3 regions of the Planococcus sp. SE5232 genome follow, and region 3 is predicted to be linked to each of the others. Evidence: riboswitches for the same ligand, from Rfam matches in the RefSeq annotation. Region 3 holds a riboswitch; each other region holds the start of a gene.

Region 1 (4,267 bases), on a different contig from region 3:
AGCCAACGGCAGCCATAATAAAGCCGGCACGTGTACCCCATTGCGAACGTTCCATCTCTCTTCCCCCTTTGTTTTTTCCCATTTTATTTACATAAAAATAGGAATTTTGAATGTTTTCAGATTATTAGTTAATCTAAAAATAGTATACCGAGCGGCACCCTCAAAGTAAAGATGAATTCGCGATATATTTCAAAAAAACTATTGCGACGAAAGTAAAAAAGCAGAGAATTAGCTTCTCTGCCTTGTTTTCTTTATGCATTTTGTTGTTTTTCAATAATAGTTGTCCGTTGTGACCAGACGAGGAACAGCACTGCGAGTACCACTAAGACCACACCTAAAGAAATCAGCAAGGAACCCGTGAAACCTATGACTATATACCCTATGGAAGCAATCCCAGCAGCCGTTAAAGCATAAGGGATCTGTGTCAACACGTGATCCATATGATTGCTCCCGGCTCCAGTTGATGAAAGGATCGTCGTATCGGAAATCGGTGAACAATGATCTCCAAAGACAGCACCGGCTAGAACAGCTGATAATGCCGGCAACAGCAATGATGGTTCGGCTTCGATCATGATGGTTCCGGCAATCGGTAAAAGGATACCGAATGATCCCCATGATGTTCCTGTAGAGAACGCCATAACACCAGCTAAGACAAATAATAGCACAGGCAGAATGGCTGTAGGAACGTTACCTTCAGAAACCACACCAGCCAAATACGTACCCGTTTCGAGCGATCCGATCAAAGAAGTCAGCGACCAGGCAAATATCAAAATCAGCACCGCGCCCATCATTGATTTGATGCCTGCCCAAATGCCTTTGCCGATCCAACCGGCATTAGCTTTTTTATTGCTCTTGATTTGCATCGCATAAAGAATAATCGAAGTCAGTGCCCCTAATATCCCTCCGGCCAATAAAGAAGCAGGTACATCGGTATTTTCGAAAATCAGCCAGATATCGAACACTTGTCCGGCATTCTGATAGCCAGTCCAAACCATCGCACCTACAGTCCCGACAATCAACAACAGGATCGGAAGCAATAAGTCTCTCATATGACCATGATTATGCGACGGGAAATCTTCTTTCATTTCACCGGGGATCGTTTTTTCAGGATCAAAAAGCTGCCCTTTGGTAATTGCCAACACTTCGTGTTTCTTCATCTCTCCAAAATCGACATCACGTATGGCGACAAAGAAGACGATGGCCAATGAAGCGACAACATAGAAGTTCATCGGTGCCATCCAAAGAAAAGCTTCCAGCGCGGAATATTCCACGAAGGTCTGGCCGGCTAAGATGGTTGCAATGATGCCGATGATGGCAGCACCCCAGCTTGATACTGGAGAAACCACGCAGACCGGTGCAGCAGTCGAATCGATGAAGTATGCAAGTTTCGCACGTGATACTTTGTAACGGTCCGTAATCGGACGCGCTACTTGCCCGACTGCGAGTGCATTGAAATAGTCATCGATGAAGATGACCATGCCCAAAACCACTGTCAGAACTTTTGCTCCTCTGCGGGACTTAATGCGTGTCGAAGCCCATTCAGCAAAAGCATGGCTTCCTCCCGACAGGCTGACGAATGCTGTAATGATGCCCAGCAATAACAGAAAAAGAATGATAAAGACATTGTAGGCGTTAAAGCCTCCGTCCCAAAAAATGATCGCGAATGATGTGACAAGCTCCTGCAAGGCTGCAATTGGCGCAAACCATGTCAGAATCACCGCTGCTGCAACAATCCCCGTACCGAGCGACAACAATACGCGGCGAGTCAGCAACACCATTACGATGGCGATGATCGGCGGCAAAATCGAAAAAATCGTATTCTCCATGAATCTTCCTCCTTGTTTTTGATGGGTGAAAAATGAGAAAAAAAAGGCCGACCTCTCCAGTTGGATAAGTCAGCCTTCTACAATTCGTCTGTGCGGTAAACATCAAACAACCCTGTAGCTCTCCATTTTAGCTTGCGCTTAAATGACAGTGACATTCTTGTTCAGAATGACCCCAATCCATTTCCTTAGACCTCGGAAAATGAATTTCGGCAAAACTCCCTTTCAGATGCGTTCCACGCGGTCAAACTCGCGCATCCTACTGATCAGTTCTGCAGCCTCTACCCACCAATATATAGTTCTTTGTTAGCATAGCTCAAAATTAAAACAAAATCAAATGCGGATATACTCTGAACATTCTCTCTACTTCAAGGCTTTGCTATGAAAATACTGACTGAAGACATCCCTCAGAAACTCGGGCATGAAATACGTTTTCGCAGCTCTTTTCAAGCTTGGGAAGAAATAGCCGAACGTCAGCATGTCCAACGTGATCAAGCGATAAATTTGATCGTGCACCGCCACTTGTCCATTGATGTAAAATCGGTGGTCGATGATCTCCATATTCATATGAATCATTTTGCCGAATACTACACCCCGGAAACCCATTCCTTTCAATTCGAGCTGCGGCCATTCCGAATTCAGGGATTGCAGGTAAATCTCTTTCAATTCCGCTCCACTTAACTCGACAAGGCAGGGGTTGATAGGATGCGGCAGCATTTTGTGGAAATCGTAGCGTGTCAGGGCGCCTTCCGGCATGTCTTCCATAAAGATCCCTGCATTGAACAAAGCACAATCCGCTCCGGCAAACTCGATCAGCGCTTTTCCGAATAAAGCGCCAAGTTCGGAATCCTTAAACCACTCAGCTTTCAAAATTTTTGTACTTTGAAAAACCAGCTCATCCATCTGGTTTTTCCCTTGCTCTACCAAATAATCATCGAAGCCTTTTTCCACTTCACGCAATCCGGAAGTCTCAATCAGCTGCGCTGAGGATTTACCGAACTTCTCATCTACAGTAATCTGGCCAATATAAAAGCCGAATTTCCCTGCAGCCCCTAGCAGTGTATCTCCCAGCCATTTTCCTTCATGGAAAACGTGGTGCGTATGGGCTCCCAGGATGATGTTGATCTGTGGACAAAGCTCTGCCAACAATTCATCTTCTTTGATGCCAAGGTGCGAAAGACAGATAATCAGATCAGCCTGTCCTTCAATCTCTTTCACTGCCTGGATGATCGACTCTTTAGCGTCTGTTATCTGCCAGCCCAATTTGCGGTAGAATGGAGTAAACTCTGCAGTCGCCCCGACCAGTCCGATGCGTGTTCCATTCATCGTACGAATAATATGGGAAGGCTTTGCCCAATCCGGCCGGTTGCCTTGAAAATCGAATAGATTCGATACCACCACTTCAAAATCAGCCTGGACATACAAGTCGTTCAGTTCTTCTTTAGACAGCGTGATGCCTTCATTATTGCCGATCGTAACGGCATCATATTCCGCTTCGTTCAATAGCAGCACATTGCCTTTCCCAGATGTGCCTTCCGTATAAGGATGCGATCGGTCGACATGGTCTCCGATATCCAAAATCAGGCAGACGTCCCCTTCTTCTTCGTGCCACCTTTTCCGCTCAGCTAAAAAAGACTTGATGCGCGGCCAATTTGTAAAATGGCTATGCAGATCATTCGTATGGTAAATATGAATAGTTTCGCTCATGAAAACACCTCTTTAAGAACTGAATATTCCTTCGTAAATCGATCGCAATCCCAGTACCAGCAATACCAGGCGCAAAATCGTCACCAGCATTTCCGAATTGAGGCGTTTGTTTAATTTGGCCCCTATTTTTGCACCGATATACGCGCCGGGAACAACGGCAAGCGTATAGACCCACGGCACATGCCCCAGTGAAATATGCGTTGCAGAATTGACAATGGCTGATAAAAAGACCATAAACATGGAAGTGCCGATCGCCACGTGCGGCGGAAAGAGAAACAAGAGAATCATGGCAGGTACAATAATCGATCCGCCGCCGATCCCGAACAATCCTGAAGCGAATCCCACAAAAAAGGTCAGCAGCAAGGCAAACCAGATGGGATAACCGTAAATGAACTGTTCATTTTGTTTATCGGTGAATGTTGTCTTACGCCCATTGTCAACAAACCAGTGAACAGCCTTGAGGCGATCACGCATAAGCAAGAGCAGGGACAGCAATACTAAAAGAATACCAAAATACAGATTAAATGAAGGCAAATCCAGGTTTTTATTGACGAAAGCACCAATCACTGTGCCCGGTGCACTGCCTGCAAAGAAAATAAGTCCACTTTTATAATCGACCGTCCGGACTTTCATATAAGCTAATGTAGAAGAAAGGCCAGTAAAAATCATCATGATGACGGACAAGCCGACAATTTTCTGAGGTGAAAGCTCTGGAAAAAATGCAAAGCTGGTGCCCA
Region 2 (4,267 bases), on a different contig from region 3:
AGCACCGAGGACTGCGACAACTTTTTTGCCCGGTGCTTCTTTGATTTTCTGTGCCAAGTACTGATCCCGTTCATCGATCAGCGGTTCTTTCAATTTAGGGAAGGACTGGGTGAAATCATCCATGACAGCATTCAACGTATCCTGGGACTTCATCTTTTCCAGATCCTCTTCCGAAATCGTCTCTTTGCTGAAAATGCTGAAGAAGACCGAAGTCAAGAGCTGTGCTTTCCCCATAAAGCCGATATTTCCCCAGATGCGTGAAAACGTGACCTGAATATTGCGGTCAGCCAGCACCAATTCCGCGCCTGTTTCTTTGGCTGACGCAATTCCTTGGATCATTTCCTGGCCAGGCTTGATGCCGAACTGATCTGCCAGCCGATTCTGAAACGAGGAAATCGCCAGGTTCATCAGCAAAAGACTGGCTTTCTTGTCTTTGATGACTTTAAAAATGTCCGTTTCTTTCCACTTACTGCCTTGTGTGACCGATTCATAGCGCTGTGCATCCAATTCGATGCACACTGAATCGGGCTGCTCAGCTTCAATGACCTCTTTCACCTGTTCCGCACTGAGCTTGGAAACGTGTGCCGTACCGATCAAGATCAATTCTTTATCGCCGTATTCTATGCGTGTAATATTATCTTGCGTCATGTTGTACTTCCTTTATAGAACTGAATTTCTTTTCAATTATAGATGAAAAGACTGTCTATTCTTTATAATGAATCACTACAGCGAAAATATCAATGCCGCACCCTTGGATTTCTGCCAAAAAGCGCTTCGGAATCACAAGTCAGTTGCATTGAAGGTATCGCCTTCTTTGAGATTTCCCGCCTGAAAGCCTTTATAGAACCAGCGCTGACGTTGCTCGGAACTGCCATGGGTAAAACTTTCCGGGACTACGTAGCCACGGGAGCGCTGTTGGATTGTGTCATCCCCTACCGCGCTTGCCGCTGTCAACGCTTCCTCCAGATCGCCTTCCTCTAAATAACCCATTCCCTGGGCGTGATGTGCCCAGACACCGGATAGATAATCCGCCTGCAGCTCCAGGCGAACCTGTATTTTATTGTATTCTTCTTCACTTAACTGGTTGCGGAGAGGCTGCACTTCTTCCATGACGCCAAGCAGATTTTGGACATGGTGCCCTACTTCATGCGCCACTACATAAGCCATGGCAAAATCACCGGGGGCCTGAAACTGATTCTGCAATTCATTGTAGAAGCTCAAATCGATGTATAGCTTGTAGTCGCCGGGACAATAGAACGGACCGACGGCGGCACCTGCCGTTCCGCAGGCTGACTCGACGCTTCCGGTATACAGAACAAGGGTCGGTTCAACGTACTCCATGCCTTCTTCTGCAAATACTTCTGTCCAAACCTCTTCGGTATCGGCCAAAACGACCGATACGAATTCAACCAACTCCTCTTCTTCCTGCGTCGCTACATACGGCTCGTTTGAAGTTGTTCCGGCCGATCCGCCTAATTGATCCAGGATAACGCCCGGGTCGCCGCCCAAAAACGCCACCAGCAGGACAATCAAGATGCCGCCGATGCCTCCTCCTGCAACCATGGCGCCGCCTTTCCCTCTTCGGTCTTCAACATTTCTGCTGGCTTTTCTGCCTTTCCATTCCATATAGGGTCCCCCGCTTCAAATTTGTTTTTAGTTAAAGCATACCCATTATCGCTTGTCTTCTAATCCATATGTGGCAGCCGGTATATTAAAAAACGTTCGCGTGGCTCTTTATGGAAACCGAGCAGCTGAATTTCCGCCACTAACTCAAAGGCCGTACTGTTTTCCAGGAAATCACTGTATTCCTGTGGAGGAAAAAACAAAAACAGTTCCACCATCCGCGGATTTGTTTCGACAGAGCGCAAAACCTTATTAATAAAACTGATGAATACCTGCACTGAGAATGGATTGAAGAAATAAAATTTATTGTCCCGCGCATCGATTGGATAATCCTGTGCCAGGCAATTATAGAAGGCAATGCTCTGCTCAGCGCTTTTATGTTTTTTTGCATAGTTCTTTTTGTTTTCCAAAGCTTCGGCGTAGAATTCCGGATTCATCTCAATGCCCGCACTTTCCACACCAAATAGATGATGGGCATAAAAATTCAGCCGCCCTTTTCCAGACCCAACATCCACCAGCCGGTCTCCAGAAGACAAGCTGTACTTATCGAACAGCCTGTCCAGAAGCTCATAAGGAGTTGGTTCATATCGGTTATGGTGCAGGGAATCCGTGAAACCCTGCTGATTTCCTGCAGTGGCAATATTCAGCCGGCGGTCATGTAGCTGTTCGTTCATCCGAACCCCTCCTTTTTCATAAGATTTTACGTTTTTCGTCTTGCAATTGACAAGAAAATTTGTTATAGTACAGCTAATTAAATATTTCTTGCTCCAGCTTTTATGGAGTAGGATAGAGGCGCAAAAACCATCAGTACGCAAAACGAGGATGATGAGATCCATTGACGTTTGCCGAAAGGGGGATTTGCCGAAGTGGCGGAAATCTCATTTTTCCGTGCGCTGGGTCTGCATTCAATAAATGCAGGACTGTCATATAGGAAACTATATGGAGGGCTATCTGATGCACAGGAACGAATGTTAAACATTGTTTCTACTGCAGCAACGGGACCCCCTCGTTGCTGCTTTTTTTGTTTATTCCTGACTGGCCCCTCACCTCTAAGTTTCGACAAAAATTAGAAAAGGGTGTGTTCATTATGAATTTCGGCCAAGTAATTACAGCAATGGTGACGCCGTTCGACCAACATGGAGAAATCGATTTTCCGGCAACACAAAAACTGATAGAGCATTTGATCGCAAACGGTTCAGACGGCCTTGTCGTCGCAGGAACAACAGGGGAATCCCCAACTTTATCGACAGAGGAAAAAGTGGAGTTATTTGAGTTTACCGTCAACACAGTCGCCGGACGGATTCCGGTAATTGCAGGAACCGGTTCCAACAATACACGAGCTTCCATCTCCTTGACGAAACAGGCTGAAGAAACAGGCGTTGATGGGATCATGCTGGTCACGCCTTATTATAACAAGCCTTCACAGGAAGGCATGTTCCAGCATTTCCAAGCGATCGCCCAGTCTACAAGCCTGCCGGTCATGCTGTACAACATCCCAGGGCGCAGTGTGGTCAATATGTCTCCAGAAACGATCATTCGCCTGTCCAAGATCGACAATATCGTTTCTGTCAAAGAAGCGAGTGGAGACTTGGACGCTGCTGCAGAGATCATCGAAAAAACACCGGCTACATTTTCTGTATACAGCGGCGACGACAGCCTGACCTTGCCGCTGCTGTCAATTGGCGGTACTGGCATCGTCTCAGTTTCCGCGCATATCATCGGCAACGATATGCAGGACATGATCACCAGCTTCAAAACAGGCGATGTGAGCACTGCTGCTGCTATCCACCGCAGACTGGTGCCGACGATGAAAGCATTGTTCGCTGCACCTAATCCATCTCCGGTCAAAGCGGCACTTAACATGAAGGGGGTGGATGTTGGCGGTGTACGCTTGCCGATGATTCCATTGACCGAAGAAGAAACTGTCACTTTACGCAAGTCATTGCCTGACCTGCATTCTGAAGCTGTAACTAACTGACTACTAAAAAAACGCTGGAGCCTAAAGGCTTCAGCGTTTTTTTAGGGTCAATTAATTTTCATCTGATGAAGCACGCGCTTCAAACTGCCGCCGATCTCCAAGTCCTTCAAATCGACTCCGATTTCCGTGAGTGTCCGGGCAATTTCCGGACGGATGCCGGTCAGAACCGAGCGTACCCCGACAAGCTTCAGCGATCGGATGATTTTGATGATCTGCTCGGCTACCATCGAATCCACTCTCACCACTCCCGAGAGGTCCACAATCAGCACTTTGATTTTCAGTTCATTTGCGGCAAGCAAAGTCTGTTCCAGTATATAGCGCGCCCGGTCAATTTCAATGCTTCCCACTAACGGTAAAATCGCGATCTGGTCACTGACAGGGACGACCGGTGCGGAAAGTTCGAGAAATTCTTTTCTTGCCAATTTCAATTTCCGCTGATAAGAGGCCGTGTAGGCTTGGGTATACGAATAAGCTGCATGATCCAGTAGAGAATGGAAAAATTCCATGACATTAAAAAGAAGCTGAAGTTCCATGTCTTTTCGAACCGCTTCCGTTTTAATGATTGTTCCGATATGTTTGCGGTAAAGTGATGTTTCTGCGAGCGCTTCTTCAAGCGACCTTCCCGTTTCAAGAAAAAAGTTCCCTGTCTTTTCTCCCCATTCTTGA
Region 3 (4,267 bases):
ATAATTCCGGGTGCTGCATCCGCCATTGCTTTTACGGGACGCTGATTCGCAAGGAAGTCGCCTCCGTAAACAGTATCATCAAAGTGAATATCCGGGGAATCCCCTTCACCTTTTGTATTGACCGCTCCGTTGATCCCGCCTTGTGCACATACTGAGTGGGACCGTTTAACGGGAACGATTGAAAATAAATCGACGGGAGAACCTGCCTCTGCAACTTTAATTGCTGCCATCAAGCCGGCAAGGCCACCACCGACGATAGAAATTTTGCCCTTCGCCATGTTAGTATTCACTCCTCTTTTAGTTCACCAATGATTGAAACATTCTTAAACGAATGCAAACAATGCTCTGATACCAATGATCGATAATACAATAAATACTAGAAGCGTGAAATAAGTTGCGTTTCGCTGTGATGCTTCGGACTGTGTAATTCCCCATGTAACAAGGAATGACCAAATTCCGTTCGAGAAATGGAAAACTGCTGCCAACACACCGACGATGTAGAAGGCCAACATGAATGGATTGCTTAAAATGTTTTCCATCATATTGAAATCAGCTTCTGCTGCTGCTCCGATCGCGACTTGGAATCTTGTTTCAAAGACGTGCCAAGCGATGAAGACTACCAGGAAGACCCCTGTATAACGTTGTGCGACAAACAAAATGTTGCGCATATAGCTATAATGCCCAGGATTGTTCTTCGAAGTAAACGCTATGTATAGACCGTAGAATGCGTGATACATGAGCGGTAAATAAATGACAAATATCTCCAGGAAAATAACGAATGGAAGATTTGCCATGAAGTGAGATGCATTATTGAATGCCTCTACCCCTTGTGTAGCAAAATGGTTGACGATTAAGTGCTGCGTTAAGAATAAACCGATAGGAATGATCCCCAACAATGAGTGCAGCCTGCGCATTAAAAATTCACGATTGTTATCCAAAATTTTACCCCCCTCAAAACATTGATTGGCAACTTTCAAAGCTAACGATATATTACGAAAGCACCTGAAGCCGCACACCATCATGATACATTAATATGACATATTTATTGTACTCTCCCCCTTTAGGAGCGTCAAGGCACCGAAACTCTTTTGAACAGATAGTTACTAAGTATTTTATTGATGAATTACGCCCTATCTGCAATAAAACAGCTTGGAATGTAACCGTTTTAATAGAATTCTGACAAAAAGCGATTCTCTAATTGAGAATCGCTTTTTGACCCTAATTCATCGTATTGTAGTGATAACAGCATTATTGCACTATTGCTATTGAGAATTTGAACAAATTGTGAATTTTATCACTTACTATTATTATTTGGCGGATGTTGCCTTTTTACTTGAAGAGCTGTGCATTAAGAAGACTGGACTTCAGACAGACCATAGGCATCATGTAAAGCATTCGCCGATTTTCTCATATCTGATTCCGGCACCACTACTGAAATTTTGATTTCGGAGGTGCTGACCATTTTCACTGGAATCTCCTGGCTTCTTAAAATATCGAACATCCGTGCAGCTACGCCCGGATTGGATACCATTCCCGATCCCACAATCGACACTTTCGACAAACCGACCTCGACGTTCAGCGACAGGAAGCCGATTTCATCTTTTGCGTCTGTGAGGACACGGCGCGTTTCTTCCAGGCTTTCCTGAGAGATGGAAAATGAAACCGATGGCGGAAATTCATCACTGATGCTTTGGACGATGATGTCCACATCAATCTGATTTTCAGCAAGTTTTGTAAATATATTGGCTAGGGAACCGTTGAATGGTTTTTTATAAGTGACGGTCACACGCGCGATTCCGGGTTCAAATGCAACACCTCTGACGATTAAGTTTTTCTCCACAGTGATCACCTCTTGTATGATTGTGCCAGGCTCATTTGAATAACTTGCTCTGACGGATAATGGTACATGATTGTTTTTTGCGAACTCGACGGCGCGTGGATGCAGGACCCCTGCCCCCAAATTGGCGAGCTCCAGCATTTCGTCATAGGAAATCTGTTCCAGCTTGCGTGCACCTGTGACAAACCGCGGATCCGATGTATAGACACCGTTGACATCTGTATAAATTTCGCATTTCTCCGCTTTTAAAGCTGCGGCCAGTGCAACAGCCGTCGTATCAGATCCACCTCGGCCGAGCGTGGTGATATTGCCGATTTTATCGACTCCTTGAAAACCGGCCACCACACAAAAATAGCCATTTTCCAATACACGTTCAAGACGCTCTGTATGGATTTGTTCAATGCGTGCATTGCGGGGCACGGATTCTGTTTCGATTCCCGCCTGCCAACCGGTAAAAGATAAGGCTTCATGACCCAGCTTTTTGAAGGCCATCGCCAAGAGCGAAATGGTGATCTGCTCACCAGTGGCCAGCAGCATGTCCATTTCCCGCTTTGGCGGTTCAGAAGAAATTTCCCCGGCCAGCCCGAGCAGCGTATCGGTCGTCTTGCCCATAGCCGAAACGACAATGACAACCCGTTTGCCTTTTTCTTTTTCACGGATGGCCCGTTCAGCCACTCCGATGATCTTTTCCGGAGTTGCGACAGACGTCCCTCCAAATTTCATGACGATTGTTTCCATTTCATCCACTCCCACATTTAGTATGTGGCCCTCACTATGACCGGCAGCAAAGCCGGCCACAAAAAAAGGCAGTTCACCGCAACCACGGCAAACTACCTCTTTCATCATGTACGAAAAACGTCCATGTGAGATAGCCCTCCAGAGATTGACTCTGACAGCTCTGCATTTCTTAAATGCAGAACCAGCATGCGCAACAGCAGTAACACGCACACTTCGGCGACCGCCCCTTTCACCATTCATCTCAGATTCTGCAAATCTCCGAATGCTTACTATTGACGTTCGCGCCTCTATCATCACTTTTCCAAGTGATTCAATTATTCTATTACGATAACACGTTAAGATTCGCTTGGCAATGTGTCTTCCCCAAAATGCTGACTGATGGACAACGCCAGAGCTTCCGGCATTCCGGCCTCTTTGATTTCTTCGACAGAGGCTTCTTTGAGTTTCTTGACAGATCCAAAATGCTTCAGCAGCTGTTGTTTGCGTTTCGGTCCGACTCCTTCAAGACCGTCGAGCGCCGACTGGATCGAATTCTTGCCGCGCAGCTGACGGTGGAAAGTGATGACAAAACGGTGGACCTCATCTTGAATCCGCTGCATCAGATAGAAAGCTTCACTGGTCCGCTTGAGCGGCACAACTTCAGCAGGTGACCCATACAGCAATTGGGAAGTTTGATGCTTTGCATCTTTCGCCAGTCCTGCAATCGGTATCGATAAACCGAGTTCGTCCTCCAGGATTTCGCGCGCCGACTCCATCTGGCCTTTTCCTCCATCGATGACGATCAGATCCGGCAAAGGCAGACCGTCTTTCAGGACTCGTGAATAGCGGCGGCGGATAACTTCGCGCATTGCTGCATAATCATCGGGCTTGGAAGCATTGCGTGTTTTGTATTTCCGGTAATCCTTTTTGGAAGGCTTGCCGTCGATGAACGTAATCATCGCAGATACCGCATCGGCTCCTTGAATGTGGGAGTTGTCGAATGCTTCGATGCGTAATGGCGTTTCGATGTTCATTGCTTCTCCCAGGTCTACGCAGGCACCGATTGTCCGTTCTTCCTGGCGCTCGAGCAGCTGGAATTTCTCTTTGATGGCAATTTCGGCATTTTTCTTAGCCAGCGCCACCAAATCTTTTTTCTTGCCGCGCTGGGGAACCAGTACCCGGACTCCAAGCCATTCTTTCAACATCTCCGGATCATCCGCTTCCGGCAACAGAATTTCACTCGGCTTGACATGGTTGGCCTTTTCATAAAATTGGCCCAGAAACGTCAAAAATTCTTCTTCTGGATCCCGATAGAGCGGAAACAGCGAAACGTCGCGTTCAATCAGTTTGCCTTGACGCACAAAAAAGACTTGTACGCACATCCAGCCCTTATCGACTGCATAGGCAAAGACGTCGCGATTGGTGAAATCGTTCATCGCCATCTTCTGTTTTTCCATCACGGTTTCAATCATGGAAATTTGGTCGCGGTATTCCTTGGCACGCTCAAATTCCAGGTTCTCTGAAGCTTCGGACATCTTCTCGACCAATTGCTGCTTCACTTCCCGGAATCCGCCGTTCAGGAATCTGGTGATGCCGTCGATCATTTCCTGATAGGTTTCCTTTTCGACAGGCTTGACGCAAGGAGCCAAACATTGCCCTAAATGATAGTACAAACAAACCCGATCCGGCATGGTATGGCATTTCCGCAATGGA

The links. Region 3 has a riboswitch for lysine ahead of ACRC6Q_RS11040 (aspartate kinase). Riboswitches for the same ligand answer to the same signal wherever they lie in the genome.
Region 1: linked by a shared signal. The riboswitch ahead of ACRC6Q_RS16875 (Na+/H+ antiporter NhaC family protein) and the one ahead of ACRC6Q_RS11040 (aspartate kinase) in region 3 are both predicted to bind lysine.
Region 2: linked by a shared signal. The riboswitch ahead of dapA (4-hydroxy-tetrahydrodipicolinate synthase) and the one ahead of ACRC6Q_RS11040 (aspartate kinase) in region 3 are both predicted to bind lysine.

Annotation. Positions count from the first base shown of each region.
Region 1 covers NZ_JBOGCP010000005.1:194,708-198,974, reverse strand. Annotated here, with positions in the region: gene ACRC6Q_RS16880 (sodium-dependent transporter) at 1-55, opposite strand, end outside; gene ACRC6Q_RS16875 (Na+/H+ antiporter NhaC family protein) at 252-1,826, opposite strand; lysine riboswitch at 1,934-2,115, opposite strand; gene ACRC6Q_RS16870 (bifunctional metallophosphatase/5'-nucleotidase) at 2,187-3,530, opposite strand; gene ACRC6Q_RS16865 (sulfite exporter TauE/SafE family protein) at 3,543-4,267, opposite strand, start outside.
Region 2 covers NZ_JBOGCP010000001.1:436,761-441,027, reverse strand. Annotated here, with positions in the region: gene ACRC6Q_RS02070 (TraB/GumN family protein) at 1-648, opposite strand, end outside; gene ypfJ (KPN_02809 family neutral zinc metallopeptidase) at 781-1,626, opposite strand; gene ACRC6Q_RS02060 (SAM-dependent methyltransferase) at 1,686-2,297, opposite strand; lysine riboswitch at 2,403-2,581, shown strand; gene dapA (4-hydroxy-tetrahydrodipicolinate synthase) at 2,711-3,601, shown strand; gene ACRC6Q_RS02050 (STAS domain-containing protein) at 3,649-4,267, opposite strand, start outside.
Region 3 covers NZ_JBOGCP010000002.1:446,178-450,444, forward strand. Annotated here, with positions in the region: gene sdhA (succinate dehydrogenase flavoprotein subunit) at 1-278, opposite strand, end outside; gene ACRC6Q_RS11035 (succinate dehydrogenase cytochrome b558 subunit) at 324-938, opposite strand; gene ACRC6Q_RS11040 (aspartate kinase) at 1,349-2,575, opposite strand; lysine riboswitch at 2,699-2,873, opposite strand; gene uvrC (excinuclease ABC subunit UvrC) at 2,911-4,267, opposite strand, start outside.